DNA from 4 places in the Actinomadura luzonensis genome. Region 2 is predicted to be linked to each of the others. Evidence: riboswitches for the same ligand, from Rfam matches in the RefSeq annotation. Region 2 holds a riboswitch; each other region holds the start of a gene.
What was found. A riboswitch is a leader RNA that binds a small molecule or an ion and turns the genes downstream of it on or off. The one in region 2 is predicted to bind cyclic di-AMP.

Region 1: another riboswitch for cyclic di-AMP. It lies ahead of MF672_RS20045 (CHAP domain-containing protein); the one in region 2 lies ahead of MF672_RS29670 (VldE C-terminal domain-containing protein).
Region 3: another riboswitch for cyclic di-AMP. It lies ahead of MF672_RS02925 (C40 family peptidase); the one in region 2 lies ahead of MF672_RS29670 (VldE C-terminal domain-containing protein).
Region 4: another riboswitch for cyclic di-AMP. It lies ahead of MF672_RS01895 (hypothetical protein); the one in region 2 lies ahead of MF672_RS29670 (VldE C-terminal domain-containing protein).

The regions. Positions count from the first base shown of each region.
Region 1 is NZ_JAKRKC020000001.1:4,119,798-4,124,941, forward strand. It holds gene MF672_RS20030 (hypothetical protein) at 1-754, opposite strand, end outside; gene MF672_RS20035 (aldo/keto reductase) at 877-1,698, shown strand; gene MF672_RS20040 (Gfo/Idh/MocA family protein) at 1,719-2,672, shown strand; cyclic di-AMP (ydaO/yuaA leader) riboswitch at 2,795-2,932, shown strand; gene MF672_RS20045 (CHAP domain-containing protein) at 2,945-3,685, shown strand; gene MF672_RS20050 (PadR family transcriptional regulator) at 3,775-4,347, opposite strand; gene MF672_RS20055 (class II aldolase/adducin family protein) at 4,561-5,144, shown strand, end outside.
Region 2 is NZ_JAKRKC020000001.1:6,272,279-6,277,422, forward strand. It holds gene MF672_RS29665 (2'-5' RNA ligase family protein) at 1-433, opposite strand, end outside; gene MF672_RS29670 (VldE C-terminal domain-containing protein) at 580-1,566, opposite strand; cyclic di-AMP (ydaO/yuaA leader) riboswitch at 1,574-1,714, opposite strand; gene galT (galactose-1-phosphate uridylyltransferase) at 1,783-2,862, opposite strand; gene MF672_RS29680 (DeoR/GlpR family DNA-binding transcription regulator) at 2,859-3,641, opposite strand; gene MF672_RS52245 (50S ribosomal protein bL37) at 3,784-3,861, shown strand; gene MF672_RS29685 (TrpB-like pyridoxal phosphate-dependent enzyme) at 3,897-5,144, opposite strand, start outside.
Region 3 is NZ_JAKRKC020000001.1:609,780-614,923, forward strand. It holds gene MF672_RS02920 (3-isopropylmalate dehydrogenase) at 1-537, opposite strand, end outside; cyclic di-AMP (ydaO/yuaA leader) riboswitch at 649-792, shown strand; gene MF672_RS02925 (C40 family peptidase) at 817-1,392, shown strand; gene serA (phosphoglycerate dehydrogenase) at 1,897-3,486, opposite strand; gene MF672_RS02935 (hypothetical protein) at 3,729-4,583, shown strand; gene MF672_RS02940 (MFS transporter) at 4,679-5,144, shown strand, end outside.
Region 4 is NZ_JAKRKC020000001.1:388,987-394,130, forward strand. It holds gene MF672_RS01870 (roadblock/LC7 domain-containing protein) at 138-512, shown strand; gene MF672_RS01875 (DUF4388 domain-containing protein) at 516-1,331, shown strand; gene MF672_RS01880 (roadblock/LC7 domain-containing protein) at 1,361-1,735, shown strand; gene MF672_RS01885 (hypothetical protein) at 1,762-2,133, shown strand; gene MF672_RS01890 (alpha/beta hydrolase) at 2,194-3,039, opposite strand; gene MF672_RS01895 (hypothetical protein) at 3,092-4,027, opposite strand; cyclic di-AMP (ydaO/yuaA leader) riboswitch at 4,251-4,386, opposite strand; gene MF672_RS01900 (DUF5302 domain-containing protein) at 4,515-4,715, opposite strand; gene MF672_RS01905 (MDR family MFS transporter) at 4,764-5,144, opposite strand, start outside.

The sequences.
Region 1 (5,144 bases), 2.2 Mb from region 2:
CGGGCGCGCCGGGGTCGTGCACGGTGATGCCGGGCCGCTCCCGGATCAGCGCCACGTCCAGCGGGTCCTCGCGGCGGTGCGGGTAGTAGGCGAGCGGCTCCTGGGCGGCGAGGTCGCTCAGCCAGCGCAGGTAGCGGTCGCGGTGGACCAGGCCGTTGCGGACCAGGGAGGTGCCGAGCACGACCGTGCGCTCGGCCGGGCCGTGCTCGCTCGGCGGCTGGGCGCGCAGCCAGTCGAACTCGTGCCGCACCAGGTGCACGCCGGCGGCGCGGACGGCCTCGGCCAGCTGGTCGTCCACGGTGAGCGCGGTGAAGACCGACACCTTGCTCAGGCGCAGCCGCAGCGCGGCGGCCAGGCCGAGCGCGGTGCGCAGCGGGGCCGGCTCGGCGCGGGCGCGCAGCAGCGGCCGCGCCGGCCCGGCGGCCAGCAGCTCCAGCAGCCGCAGCGTGGCCAGCCCGTCGTCGACGACGACGATGTGGCCGGGTCGCGACAGCAGCCAGCGGAGCTGCACCTTGCCGGAGAAGGCGTCGCCGACGGCCTGGACCCGGCGGGGCATGCGCTCGCGCGGCTCGGCCAGCACCAGCCCGTCCGGCAGCCCCAGCGAGCGCAGCTCCTTGCGGGTGGCCTTCAGCGGCCGCAGGCCCGCGCGCGGCACGACGGCCGTCTCGGGCCCGAGGAGCCCGGCGTGGTGGGCCTCGACGGCGCACAGCATCTGGAGCGGGGACTCCACCCAGGCCGACGCCTGTCCGACCACTCGTTGCCCTCCCGACCGGGTGTTGGGGCCCTCCCAGCCTGGGGTGATGGCCCGTTCATGACCCCGCTAAGTTACCCCTGCCGCCTTAAGCCGCTCGGAACGCGACGTGAACAATGGAGGGTATGAACTCGCTCATGCTCAACACCGACGGCGTGCAGATCCCGCAGCTCGGGTTCGGCGTCTGGCAGATACCCGGCGACGAGGCCGAGCAGGCCGTGCGGACCGCGCTGGAGGCCGGCTACCGGCACATCGACACCGCCGCCGCGTACGGCAACGAGGAGGGCGTGGGCCGGGCCGTGCGCGACAGCGGGCTGCCGCGCGAGAAGGTGTTCGTCACCACCAAGCTGTGGAACGGCGACCACGGCCGCGCCGAGCAGGCCTTCGACGAGAGCCTGTCCCGTCTCGGCCTCGACTACGTCGACCTCTACCTCATCCACTGGCCGGTCCCGCGGCAGGACGCGTACGTGCAGGCGTGGCGGGCCTTCGAGAAGATCTACCGCGACGGCCGGGCCAGGGCGATCGGCGTGTCCAACTTCACCGTCCGGACGCTGACCCGGCTGATGGAGGAGACCGACATCACGCCGTCCATCAACCAGATCGAGCTGCACCCCTACCTGCAGCAGCGCGAGATGCGCGACTTCCACGAGGCCAACGGCATCCTGACCGAGGCGTGGAGCCCGCTCGGGCAGGGCCGGGGCCTGCTGGGCGACCCGGCGCTCGCGGTGCTGTCGGAGAAGTACGGCAAGACGCCGGCTCAGATCGTGCTCCGCTGGCACCTGCAGCTCGGCAACGTGGTCATCCCGAAGTCCGCCACCCCGGCGCGGATCAAGGAGAACATCGACGTGTTCGACTTCATCCTGGACACCGAGGACATGGCCGCTCTCGGGGCCCTCAACCAGGGCAAGCGCCTCGGACCGGACCCCGACACGTTCAACGTCGCCTGACCCGTCTACGATCTCGCCTTGTGCGAGATTTTGCGTGGGGCATAGCGGCGACCGGCGGCATCGCCCGGACGGTGGGGGCGGCCATCGCGGCCGAGCCCGGCATGCGGGTGGCCGCGGTCGGCTCCCGCGACCTCGGGCGGGCGCGGGCGCTGGCCGCGACGCTGGGCGCGGAGTCGGCGCACGGCTCCTACGAGCAGTTGTGCGCCGACCCGGCCGTCGACGCGGTCTACGTCGCCACGCCGCACGCCCAGCACCTCCAGGTGGCCGAGGCCGCCATCGCGCACGGCAAGGCCGTGCTGTGCGAGAAGCCGCTCGCGGCCACCGTCGAGGACGCCGCGACCATGGTGCGCCTGGCGCGCGAGGCGGGCGTCTTCCTCATGGAGGCGATGTGGATGCGGTTCAACCCGCTCATCCGCCTGATCGCCGCCGACGAGCGCTTCGGCGAGATCCGCTCGGTGCAGGCGTCCTTCGGCTTCGCGCTGCCCTACGACCCCGCGCACCGGCTGTGGGCGCCCGAGCTGGGCGGCGGCGCGCTGCTCGACCTCGGGATCTACCCGTTCGGGCTGGCCCAGCTCCTGCTCGGCCGGCCCGCCGGGCTGCACGTGACCGGCTCGCTCGCTTCGAACGGGGTGGACGCCGAGACGGCCGGGGTGCTGACCTACCCGGGGGGCCGGCACGCCCTCGTGGCGACCTCGCTGCTCGCCGACTACCCCAACGACGCCCGGGTCGTGGGCACCGGGCTGCGGGCGGAGATCCCGGCCCCGTTCTGGGCGCCGCAGCGGATCGTGCTGAGCGGTCCCGGCGTGGAGCGGGAGGAGCACGTGCTGGATCCGGCCGACAACGGCTACGCCGGCGAGCTGCGCGAGGTGCGCGCCGCGGTGGCCGAGGGCAGGACCGAATCAGCGATCATGCCTCTTGACGAATCCCTTGCCATGATGGGGCTTCTGGCCGAGGCGCGGGGGCAACTCGCTTAGCTGGGCTTTTATGGATTTGTAATCCCCTTGCCATGTGTATTACCTTGTGGGGCATCTCAGGGCATACGTCCGGTTTGTCCGGCTATGTCTGACCATCAAGTGAGAGATCACATCACAGGATCGTCCTGTGACCGCTGAATCCGCCCACGGGCGGAACCGGGGACCCACGTCCTTTGGGGTGAGTCGGCACCGCGGTGCCGTAGGGCAGCTTCCACGCCCGAACCCGTCAGCTAACCCGGTAAGCGGCATGGAAGCAAGGAGCAACCCCCTCGATGGCCATGCACCGCATCACCGCTGCCCGAAAGATCGACATCGCCCGCGCCGCGCTCGGCGCGACCATCGCCGCCGCCGCGTTCGGCGCCCACTCCGCCGCGAACGCCGACAGCGCCCCGGCCACCGCCGGGCAGCACCTCGCCACCTCCACCAGCGCCACCACCGCCACCACCGGCACCGCCGGCACCGCTGACGCCCGCCCCGCCGACCACGCCGCGCCCCGGGCCCACGAAGAGACCAAGATCAGCGTCACCGCCGACCAGGTGCTGGCGCTGGCCCGCTCCCAGGTCGGCACCAGCGAGAATGCCGCCGGCGGCGGCACCCCGTACCAGCAGTGGTACGCCGGCTCCCGGCGGGCCGCCGAGACCATCGCCCGCGACGGCGGCTCCCCCACCGCCTACCTCAACGCCCCCTGGTGCGCCATGTTCGTCTCCTGGGTCGGCGAGAAGACCGGCGCCCGCCCGCAGGTCGGCTGGGACGCCTACACCGTCACCTACGCCAAGTGGTTCCAGGCCAACCACCGCTTCGGCGCCCTGGCCAAGCCCGGCGCCGTGGTGTTCTTCTCCTGGAGCGGCAGCAAGGACCTCGACGACATCAACCACGTCGGGTTCGTCGTCAAGGACAACCAGAACGGCACCATCTCCACCATCGAGGGCAACACCGGCAACGGCAAGGTGGAGGAGCGCGTCCGGCCCAAGTCGCAGGTCGTCGGCTACGGCTACCCCGAGTACGCCTCCTGAGCCACTCCCCCACGCCACTCCCCCACGCACGAGCGCGCGTCCCCATCGCCCGGGGACGCGCGCTCGTCGCTTTCCCGGCTCTTCCCGGATCACGCCTCCAGGAGGCGCAGGCTCTCGCGCGCCCACTCGGCGCGGGCCGTCGCGACGGCGATCTGCCCGGCGAAGACGTGCGCCTTCAGCGCGGCGATGCGGTCGTGCTCGGCCGCCGGGCGGCTCTTCAGCCGCTCCTTGATCAGGTCGGTCTCCTTGGCCAGCAGCGCCTCGCGGTGCGCGCGCCACTCGGCGACCAGCTGCTCCTGCTCGGCGATGAACGCCTTCAGCACCGACGCCGCCCGGTCGGGCTCGATCATGTCGAAGAACAACGCCTGCAGGAAGAACGCGTCACGCGCCGGCGGCGGCGGGTGCGGGGTGGCGAGCCAGGTGCGCAGCTCCGCCAGGCCGCGCTCGGTGATCGAGTAGACGGTGCGGCTCAGCCTGGTGCCCCGGACCTCCTTCTGGCCCTCGATGAGCCCGGCCTGCTCCATCTGGCGCAGCGTGGGATAGATCTGGCTCTGCGGCGCCGACCACACCCAGCGCGGGGCGGCCTCGAAGAAGCGGGTCAGCTCGTACCCGTTCATGGGGCGCGCCTCCAGGACGCCGAGCAGCGCGTGCTGAAGCGACATGCCCTCCAGCATAGGGACGGGGTGAACGCTTCCTCTAGAACAGGTATGGAGATACATGTATTGTCCTCCCTGTCTTGAGAGGGGCTGGGGTCGTGCGCGGCTCTGACTTGTGCGGGCCGGGCCGTGGGAACGCGGCGCGGCCTTGTCCGGGGCGGGCCGAGTCGTGCGGAGCTGGCGCGGCGGCCTGGTGGGCGAGCGGGAGAGGTGACGGCGGTGCACACGGAGCCGGATGGCGAGACCGCGCGCGCGGAAGCGGCGCCCGGCATGCCGTCCACGCCGGGGCAGCGGGTCGCTACGGAGCCTGCTGGGGCGGAGCGGGCTGTGGTGGAGCTGGTGGCGGCGGGGCGGGCGTTGGCGGGGGCGGGGCTGGTGACCGCGTTCGGGCACGTCTCCGTGCGGATCGCTCCCGACCGCCTGCTGATGACGCCGCCGTCGCCCCTCGGGACCCTCACCCCGGCCTCCCCGTACGCCGAGATCCCGCTCGACGCGAACGACCTGCCCGCCGGCGCGCCGCGCGAGGCGTGGATCCACGTCGAGCTGGCGCGCGCCCGGCCCGGCGCCGGCGCGATCTGCCGGGCGCAGCCGCCCGTCGCCACCGCTCTCGCCGCGGCCGGGGTGCCGATCCGGCCGCTGCACGGGCAGGGGGCCTTCCTCGGCCCCGAGGTGCCCGTGTTCGACGACGCGGTGCTCGTCCGGGACCGGGAGCGCGGCCGGGCGCTGGCGGAACGGCTCGGCGCGGCCCCCGCCGTGATCCTGCGCGGCAACGGGGCGGTGACCGTCGGCGCGACCGCCGGCGA
Region 2 (5,144 bases):
GCGGCCAGAAGCCCCCCGCCGGCTCCGGCACCGGCGTCACGGCGGCGATCCCGGCCCGGACCTCGTCCCTGAGGCGGCGCACCGCGTCGGCGGGCGCCGGCTCCAGGACCACCCCTTCCCCGGCCACCGCCGCCCGGTGGAAGGTCAGCGTGAACGGCGGGAGCCGCCGCAGCCGCACGGCGACCGCCGCCGCCACGGCGTCGAGGCGCGTGGGCGGCACCTCGTCCGCCCAGCCCACGGACTGCATGGTCAGGTGCAGCCAGCGGACCGGGACCGGGTGGTGGCCGGGCACCCGCGCCAGCGCCTCCTGGTAGCGCTCCGCCAGGCGGTGCAGGCGGGGAGCGCGTTCGAAGGTCAGGTGCCAGGTGCAGGCCAGCCGGCCGGGGCGCCAGCCCTCGCGCGGCCACCAGTGCGCGCGTACCTCGTCCGCCACCGGCGGCACCTCCTTCGGCCTGCTCCGGGACGCCGCCATTCTCCCAGCCGCCCGGCGGGTCAGGAGCGGGGCGGCGTGACGTGCAGGACGATCACGCCGGACGGCAGGGACCGGGCCTCGGGGCGGGCCCCTCGATGTCCGGAATCTCAGTTCATCGAGATGTGGACGTGGTCGTAGTGGTTCTCGGTGACGCTGCCGCGGTCGGACATCGCGCGCCAGCCGGAGCCCGAGTTGATGCGCTGCTTCCAGATCACGTACTTGATGCCGAGCTTGTCCTGGTTCTGCAGGGCCCAGGCGGCGATGCGGTCGCCGAGGGCGCTGTCGGCGGCGGTGGGCATGGTGCCGCCGGAGCTCATCATGAAGTCGCAGGCCCGGCCGAGCGGGTGCTCGCCGCTGGAGCCGGCGCGGAAGCAGCCCACGCTGAACGGCAGCGCGAAGTTCTTCTCCACCTGCGCGCGCATGAGGCGGGTGCGCGGGGTGATGTTGTCCGTCCCTGAGGGCAGCTCGGGGGCCCAGCTTCCGTCGGAGTTGCGGCCGGTGCCGTACGGGACGAGGTCGGCCAGCTTCTCCTTGATGTCGTCGATGACGTCCTCGGCCTTCTTCCGCTGCTCGGCGACCGTGGCCGCGTCGCCGCGGATCCTGGTCGCCAGCGCCTGGGCCTCGGCGGCGGCCTTCTTCTTCTCGTCGCGGGCCTTGGCCACGCCCTGGACCAGCGCCTCCTGCTCGGTGATGAGCTGCCCGAGCACGGCCGCGCTGGCGCCGTCCAGCATGAAGCCCGGCACCGGGGGGTTGCCGTTCTGGTAGCGGAGGCGGGCGAGCTCGGCGACGCGCTGCTCAGAGGCGGCCAGCGTGCGCTCGGCGGCGGCCAGGCGCTCCTTGGCGGCGCTCGCGGCCTCCTGGGCCTTGGCCAGCTCGACGCGCTTGAGGTTGTACTGCTCGATGAGCTTGTCGACCTTGGTGTTGAGCTGCTTGAGCTGGGCCCGCAGCTCCGACTCCTCGGGCTTCGGCGCGGCGGCCGCCGTCCGTGCCCCGGCGAGGGCCGGAGCCGCCGGGAGGACGGCGAGGGTGGCGAGGACGGTGACGAGGCCGGTCACCAGGCTGATGGCAAGGGGCGCGGGGGACGGAGCCGCCACGTGCTGATGTTCCTCTCCCTGAGCCGGCCGGGTTAGCTGACGGGTTCGGGCGTGAGAGTGTCGTCCCTACCACCGAAGTGGATTCACCCCAGGTGCGGTGGGTCCCCGGCTCCCGGGCGACGCGCCCGGGATTAGGCGTGCAACGGCTGTTACCGCCGGTACATATGGGGATATTAATGGTAGATCACGAGTCATGCGACCCCAAGTAGAAATCCATTAGTGATCAAGTTGTGATCGGAGCAGGCGCGCCGCCTCCTCCGGCAGCACGTCGTTGACGAAGGCGCCCATCGCCGACTCCGACCCCGCCAGGTACTTCAGCTTCTCCGGCGCCCGCCTGATGCTGAACAGCTCCAGGTGCAGGTACGCCAGGTCGCGCCCCTCACGCACGGGCGCCTGGTGCCAGGCCGAGATGTACGGCATCACCACGCCGAACAACCCGTCGAAGGCCCGCAGCACCGAGGTGTAGAGCGGCGCGAACGCGGCCCGCTCGGCGTCGCTCAGCGCGGGCAGGTCGGGCACCTGCCGGTGCGGATACACGTGCACCTCGAACGGCCAGCGCGCGGCGGCCGGCACGAACGCCGTCCAGTGCTCGTTCGCGGTCACGACGCGGGTGCCCGCCGCCCGCTCGGCGGCGAGGACGTCGGCGAACAGGTTGCCCGCCCCCCGGTGCCGGGCGGCCGCGCCGAGGTGCAGCTTGGTGCGCGGGGTGACGTACGGGTAGGCGTAGATCTGCCCGTGCGGGTGCGCGAGCGTGATGCCGATCTCCGAGCCCCGGTTCTCGAAGCAGAACACCTGCTCCACGCCCTCGATGCCGGACAGCTCCGCGGTGCGGTCGGCCCACGCCTCCATGACCAGCTCGACACGGTCGTCGGACAGGCGGGAGAAGCTGGAGTCGTGGTCGGAGGTGAAGCAGACGACCTCGCAGCGGCCGGCGCCGGGACGGACCGCGCTGAGGCCGCCGACCTCCTCATAAGTCCCGAAATTTCGGGAGAAGGAGGGGAAACGGTTCTCGAAGACCACCACGTCGTAGTCGTCCGCCGGGATCTCCGTCGACCGGCCCTCCCTCGACGGGCACAGCGGGCACTCGGCGGCCGTGCCCGTCGGCTGGAACGTCCGCGTCTGCCGGTGCCCGGCGATCGCGACCCACTCCTCCGTCAGCGGGTCGTAGCGCAGCTCGGAGGCCACCGGCCGGGGGCCCAGCTCGCGCCGGTCCACCGCGCTGCGGTCGGCGTCGTCGCGCCGGTCGAAGTAGATGAGCTCCCGGCCGTCGGCCAGGTGGGTGATGGTGCGCTTCAAAGCGAGCCCTCTTCCGCGATGATGAGTTCTCCGGCCCGGTCGGCCAGCTCGGTGCGTGCGTCCTGCGGCAGCCCCGCGTCGCTGATGACCACGTCGGCCTCGCTCAGCTCGGCGATGGTGCTGATGCCGACCGTGTTCCACTTGGTGTGGTCGGCCGGGACCACCAGGCGGCCGGCCGCCGCCACCAGCTCCCTGTCGGTCTCCGACTCCAGCAGGTTGGGCGTGGTGAACCCGGCCCGCACGCTCATCCCGTGGACGCCGAGGAAGAGCGTGTCCACGTGCAGGCGGCGGATCGCGGCCACCGCGACCGGGCCCACCAACGCGTCGGAGGGGGTGCGCACCCCGCCGGTCAGCACGACCGTGCGGTCGGCGCGCGGGCTGCGGTGGAAGACCTCGGCGACGGGGATGGAGTTGGTGATCACGGTGAGCTCGGGCACGCTCACGAGGTGGTGGGCGAGGGCCCACGTGGTGGTGCCGGCCGACAGCGCGACGGCGGTGCCCGGCCGGACGAGGCGGGCGGCGCGGCGGGCGATGGCCTGCTTCTCCGGCTGCTGGCGGGCGGACTTGGCGGTGAAGCCCGGCTCCTCGGTGGAGCCGGGGCCGAGGGCGGTCGCGCCGCCGTGCACCTTCTCCAGCAGGCCGCGCTCGGCCAGCACCTCCAGGTCGCGGCGGATGGTCATGTCGGAGACGCCGAGCTCGCGGACGAGGTCGGCCACCCGTACGCCGCCGTTGCTGCGTACGCGCTCCAGGATCGCCTGCTGACGCTGCTGTGCGAGCACCCCAGCTCCTTCCAACAGATTCCACCAAATTATGACACGAATATGTTGGGGGAATGTTAGTTCGGCAGGACCCCTTGCCTGGTCGGCGCGGCGGCGGGACTGTGGGGATCACTGCCGGACCCCGAGCGCGGGAGGCGAGCTTATGGCCAGGCGGGCACGCAAGGGCAGGGCGCGCAAGAAGAAGAAGGCGAACCACGGCAAGCGCCCCACCGCACGCTAGGAGCCGGGTGGCCGCCCGGCGGCCACCCGGTCCCGTCAGCCGGGAAGCTCGGTCAGCGCCTGGTCGATGCGCTCCTGCGGCAGCGTGTGGTCCTCCATGCGGTCCCCCATGAAGCGGTCGTAGGCCGCGAGGTCGAAGTGGCCGTGGCCGCACAATGCGGTGAGGATGACCTTCTCCTCGCCGCTCTCCTTGCAGCGCAGGGCCTCCGCGATGGTCTCGGCCAGGGCGTGGGTGGGCTCGGGCGCCGGGACGATCCCCTCAGTGCGGGCGAAGCGGACACCGGCCGCGAAGCACTCGTTCTGGGCGCGGGTGACGGCCTCGAACAGGCCCAGCTCGTACATGTGCGACAGCAGCGGCGACATACCGTGATAGCGCAGGCCGCCCGCGTGGATCGGGTCCGGCACGAACGAGTGGCCGAGCGTGTGCATCTTGAGCAGCGGCGTCAGGCCGGCGGTGTCGCCGAAGTCGTAGGCGTACACGCCGCGCGTGAACGACGGGCAGGCGGCCGGCTCGACCGCGCGGAAGACGGTGCCGATGCGGCCGGCCAGCTTCTCGCGCAGGAACGGGAACATCAGGCCCGCGAAGTTGGAGCCGCCGCCGGTGCAGCCGATCACCAGGTCGGGCATCTCGGGAAGCTGCTCCAGGGCCTCCTCGCCGATGAGCGTCTGGTGCATGAGCACGTGGTTCAGCACCGAGCCGAGCGCGTAACGGGCGTCGGGGGTCGCGGCGGCCACCTCGACGGCCTCGCTGATCGCGATGCCGAGGCTGCCCGGCGAGTCGGGGTCGCCGGCCAGGACCTTGCTGCCCGCGCCGGTCACCGGGGACGGGCTCGCGTGCACCGTCGCGCCGTACACCTGCATGAGGGAGCGGCGATAGGGCTTCTGGTCGTAGGAGGCGCGGACCATCCAGACCTGACACTCCAGGTCGAACTGGGAGCAGGCGAACGCCAGCGCCGACCCCCACTGCCCCGCCCCGGTCTCGGTGGTGAGCAGCCGGACGCCCTCGCGGGCGTTGTAGTACGCCTGGGGCACGGCCGTGTTCGGCTTGTGGGAGCCGGCCGGGGAGACGCCCTCGTACTTGTAGTAGATCCTGGCCGACGTCCCGAGGGCCTTCTCCAGGCGGCGGGCCCGGATCAGCGGCGTCGGCCGCCAGAGCCGGTAGACCTCCAGGACCTCCTCCGGGATCGGCACGAACCGCTCGGTGGCGACCTCCTGGGCGATCAGCCCCATCGGGAACAGTGGGGCCAGGTCGTCGGGCCCGACGGGCTCGCGCGTGACGGGATG
Region 3 (5,144 bases), 5.7 Mb from region 2:
CTTGCGCGGGCGGCCCTGGGCCTTGTCGAAGGCGTAGCGGACGACGCGCTCGACGCCGTAGGCGGTGTTGAGCGACTCCTGGGTGGCGATCTCGTGCGGCGTGCCGCGCCGCATCGCGCCGCCGGTGCCGGCGTAGAGGCCCTCGGTGCCCTCGCGGACCACGATCATGTCGATGTCGTCGGGCCCGGCTCCGGCGAGCGGGGTCGAGACCCCGGGGAAGAGCTTGACCGGGCGCAGGTTGACGTAGTGGTCGAAGGCGAAGCGCAGGCGCAGCAGCAGGTCGCGCTCCAGGACGCCGGGCGGCACGCTGGGGTCGCCCACCGCGCCGAGCAGGATCGCGTCGTAGCCGCGCAGCTCCTCCATCACCGAGTCGGGCAGCGTCTCGCCGGTGCGGTGGTAGCGGGCCGCGCCCAGGTCGTAGTGCGTGGACTCGATCTTCGTGCCCACGGCCTCCAGGACCTTGAGCCCTTCGGTGACGACCTCGGCGCCGATGCCGTCGCCGGGGATGACGGCCAGGCGGATGTTACGCGACTCCATGCCGGTACCTTACCGGGTCGTCTCGCCTGCCGAACACCGCATCTCATTCATCGGACTATTTCCGTAAAGTCCGGTTTACGGGGTTTGCGGTCTTTTGACCGTTTCGTTAGAGTCCCTGACCTGCCTAATCCACGCGGCGGTTCGCGTGGAGCCGGGGACCCACTCTCCCCCCAGGGGCGAATCGGCACCGCGCCGTAGGGCTGCTTCCAGGCCCGAGCCCGTCAGCTAACCCGGTCGGCCGTATGGAAGGACAGTCCCCTGTTCCGCATCGCCATGTTCGTGGCGGCGGGCGCAGCCGGCCTCACCGTGCTCGCCTCCCCCGCCCAGGCATCCACCACCACCCCCGAGGACGCGCTCGACCAGGCCGCCCTCACCACCACTCTCACCGGCCCCGAGCTGAAGAGCATCCAGGACCGGCGCTACCGGCCCGCCTGGAAGGTCGCCCTCGACTTCGCCCTGGACAAACAGGGCGTCCCGTACCTGTGGGGCGGGACCGGCAGAGGCGGGTACGACTGCTCGGGGCTCATGCTCCGGGCCTACGAGAAGGCGGGGATCGACCTCCCCCGCACGGCCGCCGAGCAGTACGCGGCGTTCGGCCGGAAGATCGCCTGGAACGACCTCAGACCCGGCGACCTGGTCTTCTTCAGCGGCCTCGGCCACGTCGGGATGATCTCCCGGCCCGGTTACATGGTGCACGCGCCGCACAGCGGCGACGTCGTCAAGGAGGAGAAGCTGTCGAGCTGGCGCAGGGACGCCTTCGTCGGCGCCGTGCGTCCCGACGCCAAGGGCGTGCGGGAGTGGGCCGAGCGGCGCGCGGCGCCCGCCCCGGCCATGCCGGTGGCCTCGGTCCTCTGAACCGGATCTCCGCCGAACCGTCCGGGCGGCCTCGTACCCCTGGGGGGCCGCCCGGACCTCGGCTACCGGCCGGAGCTCTGCGGCGCGCCGCCGTTGTCGCGGCGGTCCAGCGCGGTCTGCAGGGCCTCGGCGGCCTCGTCCTCGTGCTCCTCGGCGCGGTTCCAGGCATACATCTCGTACATGGTTCTCATCTCGTTTCGCGGGCGCGTTCCTACGGGTGAGGTCGGACCCCGGTCGCGAATCCGAACGGGGGCCTGTCGTCGCGGGCCCGGGTCACGGGCCGGGACGATGGGACTTACCGGCCGACGCATGCCGCTCACCGCGGCGAGTCGTCGACCTGCCCTAACAGGCCTCGCCGCGGCAGGTAATGAGTACGAGCACCTGGCGCATGTGCCTTCCACGGTAACCGAGGAATCTCGTTGGATGTCCTAGTATCTTGCATGCTGAGACAACAAAAGGCCGCCGCCCGAGCCGGGCGGCGGCCTTGTCGCAGGCGGGAGGGGGTCAGTCCTCCAGGTCCACCGAGCGGCCGCTGTCGGCGCCGATCTCGGTGGCGATCTGCTCGATCACGTCGGCCGGGATCGCCGAGTCGACGGTCAGCGCGATGAGCGCGCTGCCGCCCTTGGTGTCGCGGGCCACCTGCATGGAGGCGATGTTGACGCCGTGCTCGCCGAGCAGGCGGCCGACCACGCCGACGATGCCGGGCCGGTCGGCGTAGGTGAAGAAGGCGAGGTGGGCCGTCGGCTCGATCTCCATCTCGTAGCCGTTGACCTCGACGATCTTGGTGATCTGGCGCGGGCCCGACAGCGTGCCCGACACCGAGACCTGGCGGCCGTCGGCCAGCACGCCGCGCACGGTGACGACGTTGCGCCAGTCGGGGCTCTCGGAGCTGGTGACCAGCTCGACGGCGACGCCGCGGTCCTTGGCCAGCAGCGGCGCGTTGACGTAGGTGACCTGCTCCTCGATCACGTCGGCGAAGACGCCCTTGAGCGCGGCCAGCTCGATGACCCGCACGTCCTGGGAGGCGATCTCGCCGCGCACCTCGACGTCGAGCTTGGTGGCGACCTCGCCGGCGAGGGCGGTGAACACCCGGCCCAGCTTCTCCGCCAGCGGCAGGCCCGGCTTGACGTCCTCGGCCACCGCGCCGCCCTGGACGTTGACCGCGTCGGGCACGAACTCGCCCGCGAGCGCCAGCTTCACGCTGCGCGCGACCTGGGTGCCGGCCTTCTCCTGGGCCTCGTGCGTGGAGGCGCCGAGGTGGGGGGTGACGACGACCTGGTCCAGCTCGAACAGCGGGCTGTCGGTGCAGGGCTCCTTGGCGAACACGTCGAGGCCCGCCCCGGCGACCCGGCCCTCCTTGAGGGCCGAGTAGAGCGCGGCCTCGTCCACGATGCCGCCGCGGGCCACGTTGACGATGCGCACGCTCGGCTTGACCTTGTGCAGCGCCTCGTCGCCGATGAGGCCGAGGGTCTCCTTGGTCTTCGGCAGGTGCACGGTGATGAAGTCGGCCTGCTTGAAGACCTCGTCGAGGCTCACCAGCTTGACGCCGAGCTGCGCGGCGCGGGCCGGCGGCAGGTAGGGGTCGTAGGCGATGATCTCGACGCCGAACGGCGCGAGCCGCTGCGCCACGAGCTGGCCGATCTTGCCGAAGCCGAGGATGCCGACGACCTTCTCGTCCAGCTCGACGCCGGTGTACTTGGACCGCTTCCACTCCCCGTTCTTCAGCGCGGCGTGGGCCTGGGCGGTGTTGCGCGCGCTGGCCAGGATGAGGGCGATGGTCTGCTCGGCGGCGCTGGTGATGTTGGAGGTCGGCGCGTTGACGACCATGACCCCGGCCTTCGTGGCGGCCTCGACGTCGACGTTGTCCAGGCCGACGCCCGCGCGGGCGACCACCCGGAGCCTCGGCGCCGCGGCGATGGCCTCGGCGTCGACCTGGGTGGCGGAGCGCACGATGAGCGCGTCCACGTCGGCGAGGGCGGGCAGCAGCTGGGCACGGTCGGCGCCGTCGGTGTGGCGGACCTCGAAATCCGCGCCGAGCACGGCGAGGCCGGCCTCGGACAGCTCTTCTGCGACCAGTACGACGGGCTTGTTCACGGGTGGATCCTTAGGGGCTTCCGGCGGGTCTTCGAGGGGGACACGTCCACGGATCCCCCGGCGGTCCCACCGAGTCTAACCGGCGCTTGTGAACGCTTTCACGAGACACCCACCATATGAGACAGGTGGGCCGTACCCAGGGGTGGGAAAAGTCATCCATCCTGGGCCCATCTTCGTCTTGATCGGGAGATTTATTCGCCATTAGCCTGATAAGCCGTGGCCGACTACCTATGGTTCGTCATATGAGCATCGGGAATCCTGCGCTTGCCGACGTTCTCGCCCAGCATGGCACGCCCCACCGGCTGCTGGGCGCTCTCGCCGACGCCGGCGTCCTGGTGGCGGTGCGACCAGACCGCTCGGTCGTCCTCGGGACGACCCAGGCCGGCGACCGCGTGTTGCTCGGCTACACCAGCCCCACCACGTACGCCCGGCACCGCGGCGGTCATTCCCTGTCGGCCTGTGACGCCGACACCATCCTGGACATCCAGCGCGTCACGGGCGTGCGGGAGATCGTGATCGACGCGGCCGGTCCCGCCGCCGCCGCCGTGCCCATCGACGACCTCCAGCGCTTCCTCACCACGACCAGGACCGGCCCCACGCCCGTGCTGTCGGGGGCGGCCCCGGCCGCCTACGCCACGGGCGCGATGGCCACCGTGTCGCGGGGCGCCGCGCTGGCCCAGGTCGCCCCGCCGGCCCCGCAGGCGCCGGCCTTCCCGTGGGTGCCCGCGCCGCGCCCCCACCTGTCGGGCCCGATGCAGCAGGTGGACCCCGGCTACCGCAGGTGCACGCACCCGATCCTGCCCGCGCTGCGGCAGGCGATCGCGTACCTGCTCATGGACTTCCCGCTGGTGCACCACGTCTGGATCTCCGAGGCGAGCACCGCGTCCGGGGCCACCGGCATCATGCTGCACGTCAAGGTGCACATGTCGGCCGCCGAGGACGTCGTGCGCGACCTGCACCGCCTGGTGCGGGCCCGGCTGCCGCAGTTCGCGGCGAGCGGCGCGCCCATCCTCATGGCCCGGGTGGCCGACGCGCGCAGCGAACGCCGCATGATCGAGATCGGCGCGCACGTGGTGTGCGCGAACGTGAGCGACTGACGGCGACGGGAACGCCCGGCGGCGGAGCGTCACCGCCCGCCGCCGGACCGCGAGTGGGTCTCCCCGGCAGCCCTGAGGTCGGCTCTAATGTGGGCATGATCGCACCGGCGGTGGACACGCCCACGGTCTCCAGGGGCGTGCGCCTCGGCTACGGCGTCGGCTCCTTCTGCACGGCCACGGCCAACGCCGTACCCGGGCTGCTGCTGCTGTTCTACATGACGAACCTCCTCGCCGTGCCCGCCTGGCTCGCCGGGGTGGTGGTCACCGCGCCCAAGGTCTGGGACCTGGTGATCAACCCCCTGATCGGGCGCTGGTCGGACCGGACGGTGTCGCGGTGGGGGCCGCGCCGGCCGTGGCTGCTGGCCGGGGCCTGCACGCTGCCGGTCGCGTTCTTCCTGGTCTTCGCCGGGCCGCCGCTGACGGGGGCGCCCGCCGCCGCCTACGTCGCCGTCTGCTTCCTCGCCACGGCGACCGCGTACGCGCTGTTCGAGGTGCCGTACAAGGCGATGCCCGGCGAGATGACGCACGACTACCACGAGCGCACGTCGCTGCTCCAGTGGC
Region 4 (5,144 bases), 5.9 Mb from region 2:
TCTAACAATTGCCCGCGCTTGGGATTGCTTTTCTCCGCCATAGCCGTACAAAACCTTAACTCCAGCGACTGATCACGCTTCGAGGCGGTTCCATCCCTCTACGCTGTCTCCGTCCCACCAACGGCGAGGGAGGTCACGTGCTCGGAATCGACACCTGCCTGGCTGAGGTCATGGCCATACCGGGGGCGCTGGACGCCATGCTGGTGGACAACACCAGCGGGATGGCGGTCGCCTTCAGCCAGGCCTCCGGCGTCGACGCCGACCGCTCGGCCGCCGCGCTCACCGAGGCGCTGCGCGCCACGACCGACGGGCTGGCCCGGACCTGTCCGGGCGACGTCGTACGCATCGACGACATGATGGTCACCACGGACAAGGGCCACCATCTGCTCCGGCTGATGGAGACCGTGTTCGAGGGGCCGCTCGTCATCTACGTGCGCCTGGACCTGGAGCGCTCCAACCTCGCTCTGGCCCGGCACCGTCTCCAGTCCATCGCCGGCCGCTTGACGACGTGACCCATGACCAGGCTGGACACCCTCCTCGCCGGGCTCGCCCGAGAACGCTCGACGGGCGCGCTCCGGGTCGGCCGCAGCGGCACCATCTTCCTGTCGGACGGGCGCGTGACGTACATGGAGTGCGCCCAGGTGCCGAGCCTCGAGCGGCTGCTCACCGCCAGGGGGCGGATGACGGAGGCGGCGCTCCGCGCGGTGCAGGCCGAGGGCGGCTGCGCACGGCTGCTCCAGGAGGGCTCGCTCACCCAGGGCGAGCTGCAGTACGCCGTCCTCGGCGCGGTGCTCGACGCCGCCTTCTTCCTGCTGCCCATGAACGGGACCCGGCCCAAGTTCCGTCCCGGCGAGGAGCACTGGCTCGGCGGGCAGTGGTTCTTCGACGTGGCGGGGCTGGTGCGCGAGTGCGCGCGGCGGCGGGCCCAGCTCGCCACCGTCTGGCCCGCGGCCGACGTGGACGTCAGCCCGGTGCGGCCGGTCGCCGCGCTGCCCGGGCACGGGGTGACGCTCGACCGGGTCCAGTGGGAGGTGCTGGTCCGGGCCGACCACAAGGCGACGCCGCTGGAGCTGGCCAAGCAGGTCGGCCGGTCGGGCTACTCGGTGCTGCTGGCGGTGCGGCGGCTGGCCGCCGCCGGGCTGCTGGCCGCCCCGGACCCGCAGCCGGCCGAGGACGAGGCGCGGCTGCCGAAGCGGGCGCGCGGCGAGCTGCCGCGACCGCCCCACCATCCGGAGGCCCCGCGGTTGCCCGCAGGGCCGCCCATCACGGGGGACCCGACCGATATAGCGCTGCTGTTGCGGCTGAAGAAGGCGCTAGAGGAGCTGTCGTGAGGTTTCCCTCACTCAGGAGGAGGCCACGGGTGGAACTGAGCCAAGAGGTTCTGGAGGAGATGACGCTCCTGCGCGAGCGCACTCCGGACGTGAGCGGGAGCGTCGCCTGCACCGTGGACGGCCTGCAGGTGGCCTGCGACCTGCCCGACGAGATCGGCGAGCAGGCGGCGGCCCTGGCCGCGGCGCTGCTCGCCATGAGCAGGCGCATGCTGATCATGACGCATCAGGGCGCCTTCGAGGAGACGCTGATCTCCGGCACCGCCGGCTTCGTGGCCTTCTACGCGGCCGGCCCCACGATCGTCCTCACAGTCCTGGCCGGGCCCGGCACGAACGTCGGGCTCCTGCGGCTGGAGGGCAGGAAGACGGCCGCCGCGGTGGCGGCCGTCGCAGCACGCAAGCACTGACCCATCCCGGCAGAGAAGGAGGAATCATGGCAGGCATGGACGTCTCTCTCAAGGAGATGATGACGATCGACGGTGCGGTCGGCGCGGCTGTCGTCGACTACGGCAGCGGCATGGCGCTCGGCACCCTCGGCGGTTCGAAGGACCTGGACCTCCAGGTCGCCGCCGCGGGCAACACCGAGGTCGTCAAGGCGAAGCTGCGGACGATGGACTCGCTGGGCCTCAAGGAGAGCATCGAGGACATCCTGATCACGCTGAGCGGGCAGTACCACATCATCCGCCCGATCACGGGCCGCAGCGGCAAGGGGCTGTTCCTCTACCTGGCGCTCGACCGGGGGCGGGCCAACCTGGCCATGGCCCGCCACCAACTTCGCGGCATCGAGGAGAAGCTGGAGGTCTGACGCCGTCCGCCCGTGGCCCGCGCCCCCGATCCAGGGGTGCGGGCCGCGTCGTGCCGTCGCTCAGGCGCTCGTGAGCTTGGTGATCTCGGCGGCGATGTCGGGCCAGAGCGCGCGCGGCAGGTCGTGCCCCATGCCCGGGTAGGTCACCAGCCGGGCGCCGGGGATCGCGGCGGCCGTGGCCTGGCCGCCCGCGAGCGGGACGAGCTGGTCGGCCTCGCCGTGCAGCACCAGCGTGGGCACGCGCACCCGGCCGAGGGCCTCCACCCGGCTGCCCGACGCCATGATCGCGGCGAGCTGGCGGCCGGTGCCCGCCGGGTCGAAGCAGCGGTCGTAGGCCAGCCCGGCGAGCGTGGTGACGCGCTCGCGGTCCAGCTCGTAGCCCGGCGACCCGATGACGGACCAGGTCCGCACCGCCTGCTCCAGCACGCCGTCGCGGTCGGCGGCGGGGCGGGCCATGAGGATGGCGGCGGCCTCCTGCGTCGGCGGGGCGATCTCCGGGCCCGGGGTGGACATGATGGAGGTCAGGCTCAGCACGCGCTCCGGATGGCGGACGGCCAGCGCCTGGGCGATCATCCCGCCCATCGAGGCGCCCACCACGTGAGCCCGCGGCCAGCCGAGGGCGTCCATGAGGCCGGCCGTGTCGTCGGCCATGTCGTCCAGCAGGTACGGCGGAGCCGTCCCCATGCCGGGCAGGCCGGCCTCCGCGAAGTGCGTGGACAGGCCGGCGTCGCGGTTGTCGAACCGGACGACGTGGTGCCCCTGCTCGGCCAGGAGCTCGCAGAACTCCTCGTCCCAGTGGATGAGCTGGGCGCCGAGGCCCATGATGAGGAGGAGCGGGCGGCCTTCTGGCGCGCCGAAGCTCTCGTAGGCGATGTCGATGCCGTTGGCGGTTACGCGGGTGGTCACCCGACCAGAATGTCATTCTGGTCCGGCGTCCGTAAAGGGTGACAGGCCGGTGTCAGCCCCTGGTCACCAGCCGGCGGAGGCGGTCGCCGCCCAGCACGACGCCGCCGCCCGCGAGGGCCAGCACGAACGACAGCAGCATGCCGGCCACGCCGGTGCCGGCCTCCTTCGCCTCCACGGCGGCCGGGGCGGCCTGGGTGTGGCGGCCGACGACGGTCTCGACGCCCGCGCGCCCGCCGGGGGCGGCGGCGACGGCCTTGCCCGCGGCGGCCCGCCCGTCCTCCGCCTCCGCCCGCGCTGCCTCCGCGGCGGCGTCGTCGGCGGCGTCGGCGGCGGCGTCGTCGTCCGCGGCGGCTACGGGCTCGGCGGCCTCGGCGGCCTTCTCCTGCGGCTGCTCCGCCGCCATCGGCTTGGCGGCCGGCTGCTCCGCCTTCTCCTCGGCGAGCACCTTCGGCGGCTCGGCCGGGTTGTCGTCGCGCTCGGACCAGGCGCCGGTGGAGAAGGCGACCGGGTAGTTCTTCTTGCCGACGCCGTCGCCCCACTTGGTGATGACATAGTCGATCTTGATGTGGCCCTCGCCGCCGATGCCGTCCACGCCCAGGGTGTCGGAGTTGAACCTGCCCCCGGTCAGCTCGGCGAAGGTCTTGGCGTCCAGGTCGAGCATGACGCCGCGGCTGGAGGGCTCGCCGGGGCCGCGGTCGCCGACGAAGAAGGGCATCTTCTTGCCCTCGTACATCACGTAGCCCTCGGTCAGCAGGGGCCAGCTCGGGCTGGCGGCCAGCCCCTTCTGCATCGGCTTGCCGCTGGCCGGCAGGCCGGTGTCGCCGGCCCGACCGGAGGAGTCGTCCCAGAAGTAGGAGGCCGTGGTCGAGCCCTCGAGCAGGATCTTCTCGTCGGTGTCAGCGTGGGCGGGGGTGCAGACGGCGGTGAGCGCGCCGATCGAGCAGGCGGTGAGCACGGCGAACGAACGCAGGCCGAAATGGGCAGACATGGAGCAGTGAGGTCCTTCGCGAGGGGACGGGGAGACACGCTCAGGGAAGAAGGGCGCAGCCGGGGAGGACACCTGACGGGGGAGGCTGCGCGGAGCGCGGAGAGAACCTGGAGGCGGGGCCGCTCAGCGGGCGGCCGGCACTACACAGTCCGGGAGGGGGCACTCTGGAATGGCGACGCGTGGGGAGCCGGCGTCCGGGGGTGTGACGCGGTGGGGCATGCGGGGTTCCTCTCCATCACGCCTACCGGGTTAGCTGACGGGTTCGGGCGAGGAGATGCCCTACCGGCGCAGTGCCGGATTCACCCCAACAAGGTGGGTCCCCGGTTCCCGAGGGGCTCGGGATTCGGCTGGTTGATTGGCTGACACTTAACCACGCGTACCGGACGAACGCAAACGAATCGTCATGAATCGGGCGAAAGATCTACCTATCTCCTGGGCAAAGAAAGAGGGGGCGCGGAATAACCGCGCCCCCTTCGTCAAGCCGGCCTCAGCCGCCGCTCTTGCGCCTGAAGGATCGTTTGTTCGCAGCCGGACCGTGCGTCCCATGGATCTTCGACGGGTCGCCGCCCCTGCCACCAGCGCCGTTGCCCGCGGCCTGGCCGCGCTTGCGCTCCAGCGCCTCGCGGAACTTGCGCTTCATCTCGTCCTCGGGAGTTTCGCTGACTTCCGGCTCCGGTGATTCCGCCATTGAGGACCTCCATGGTGTTGGGACCCCTCCAGCTTCGCACGATGCTCCTTACGATGCGAAACCGGCTTCAATCTTGCTCGGCGGCGCAGCGGGCGTCTCCAGCCGCCTGCCGGGCATGGCCGCCAGCGCCACGAAGGCGATCAGCGCTCCGGCCACGCCGATCGACGGGATGACGGCCGCCGCGGCGGCGGCGTGGGCGGCGGGCAGGCCGTGCGCCGGGGCCTCCGCCGCGACGGTCGAGGTGTAGAGGGTGCCGCCCACGGCCAGCGCCACCGAGCCGCCGATCTGGCGGAAGAAGGTGAGGTTGGCCGAGGCCGTGCCGATGTACTGGGGCGGCACCGCCTGCTGCACGGCCACGGTCAGCCCCGACAGCATCGGCCCCATGCCGAGCCCGATCAGCGCCATCCAGGCCGCGAGCGCCAGGCCGCC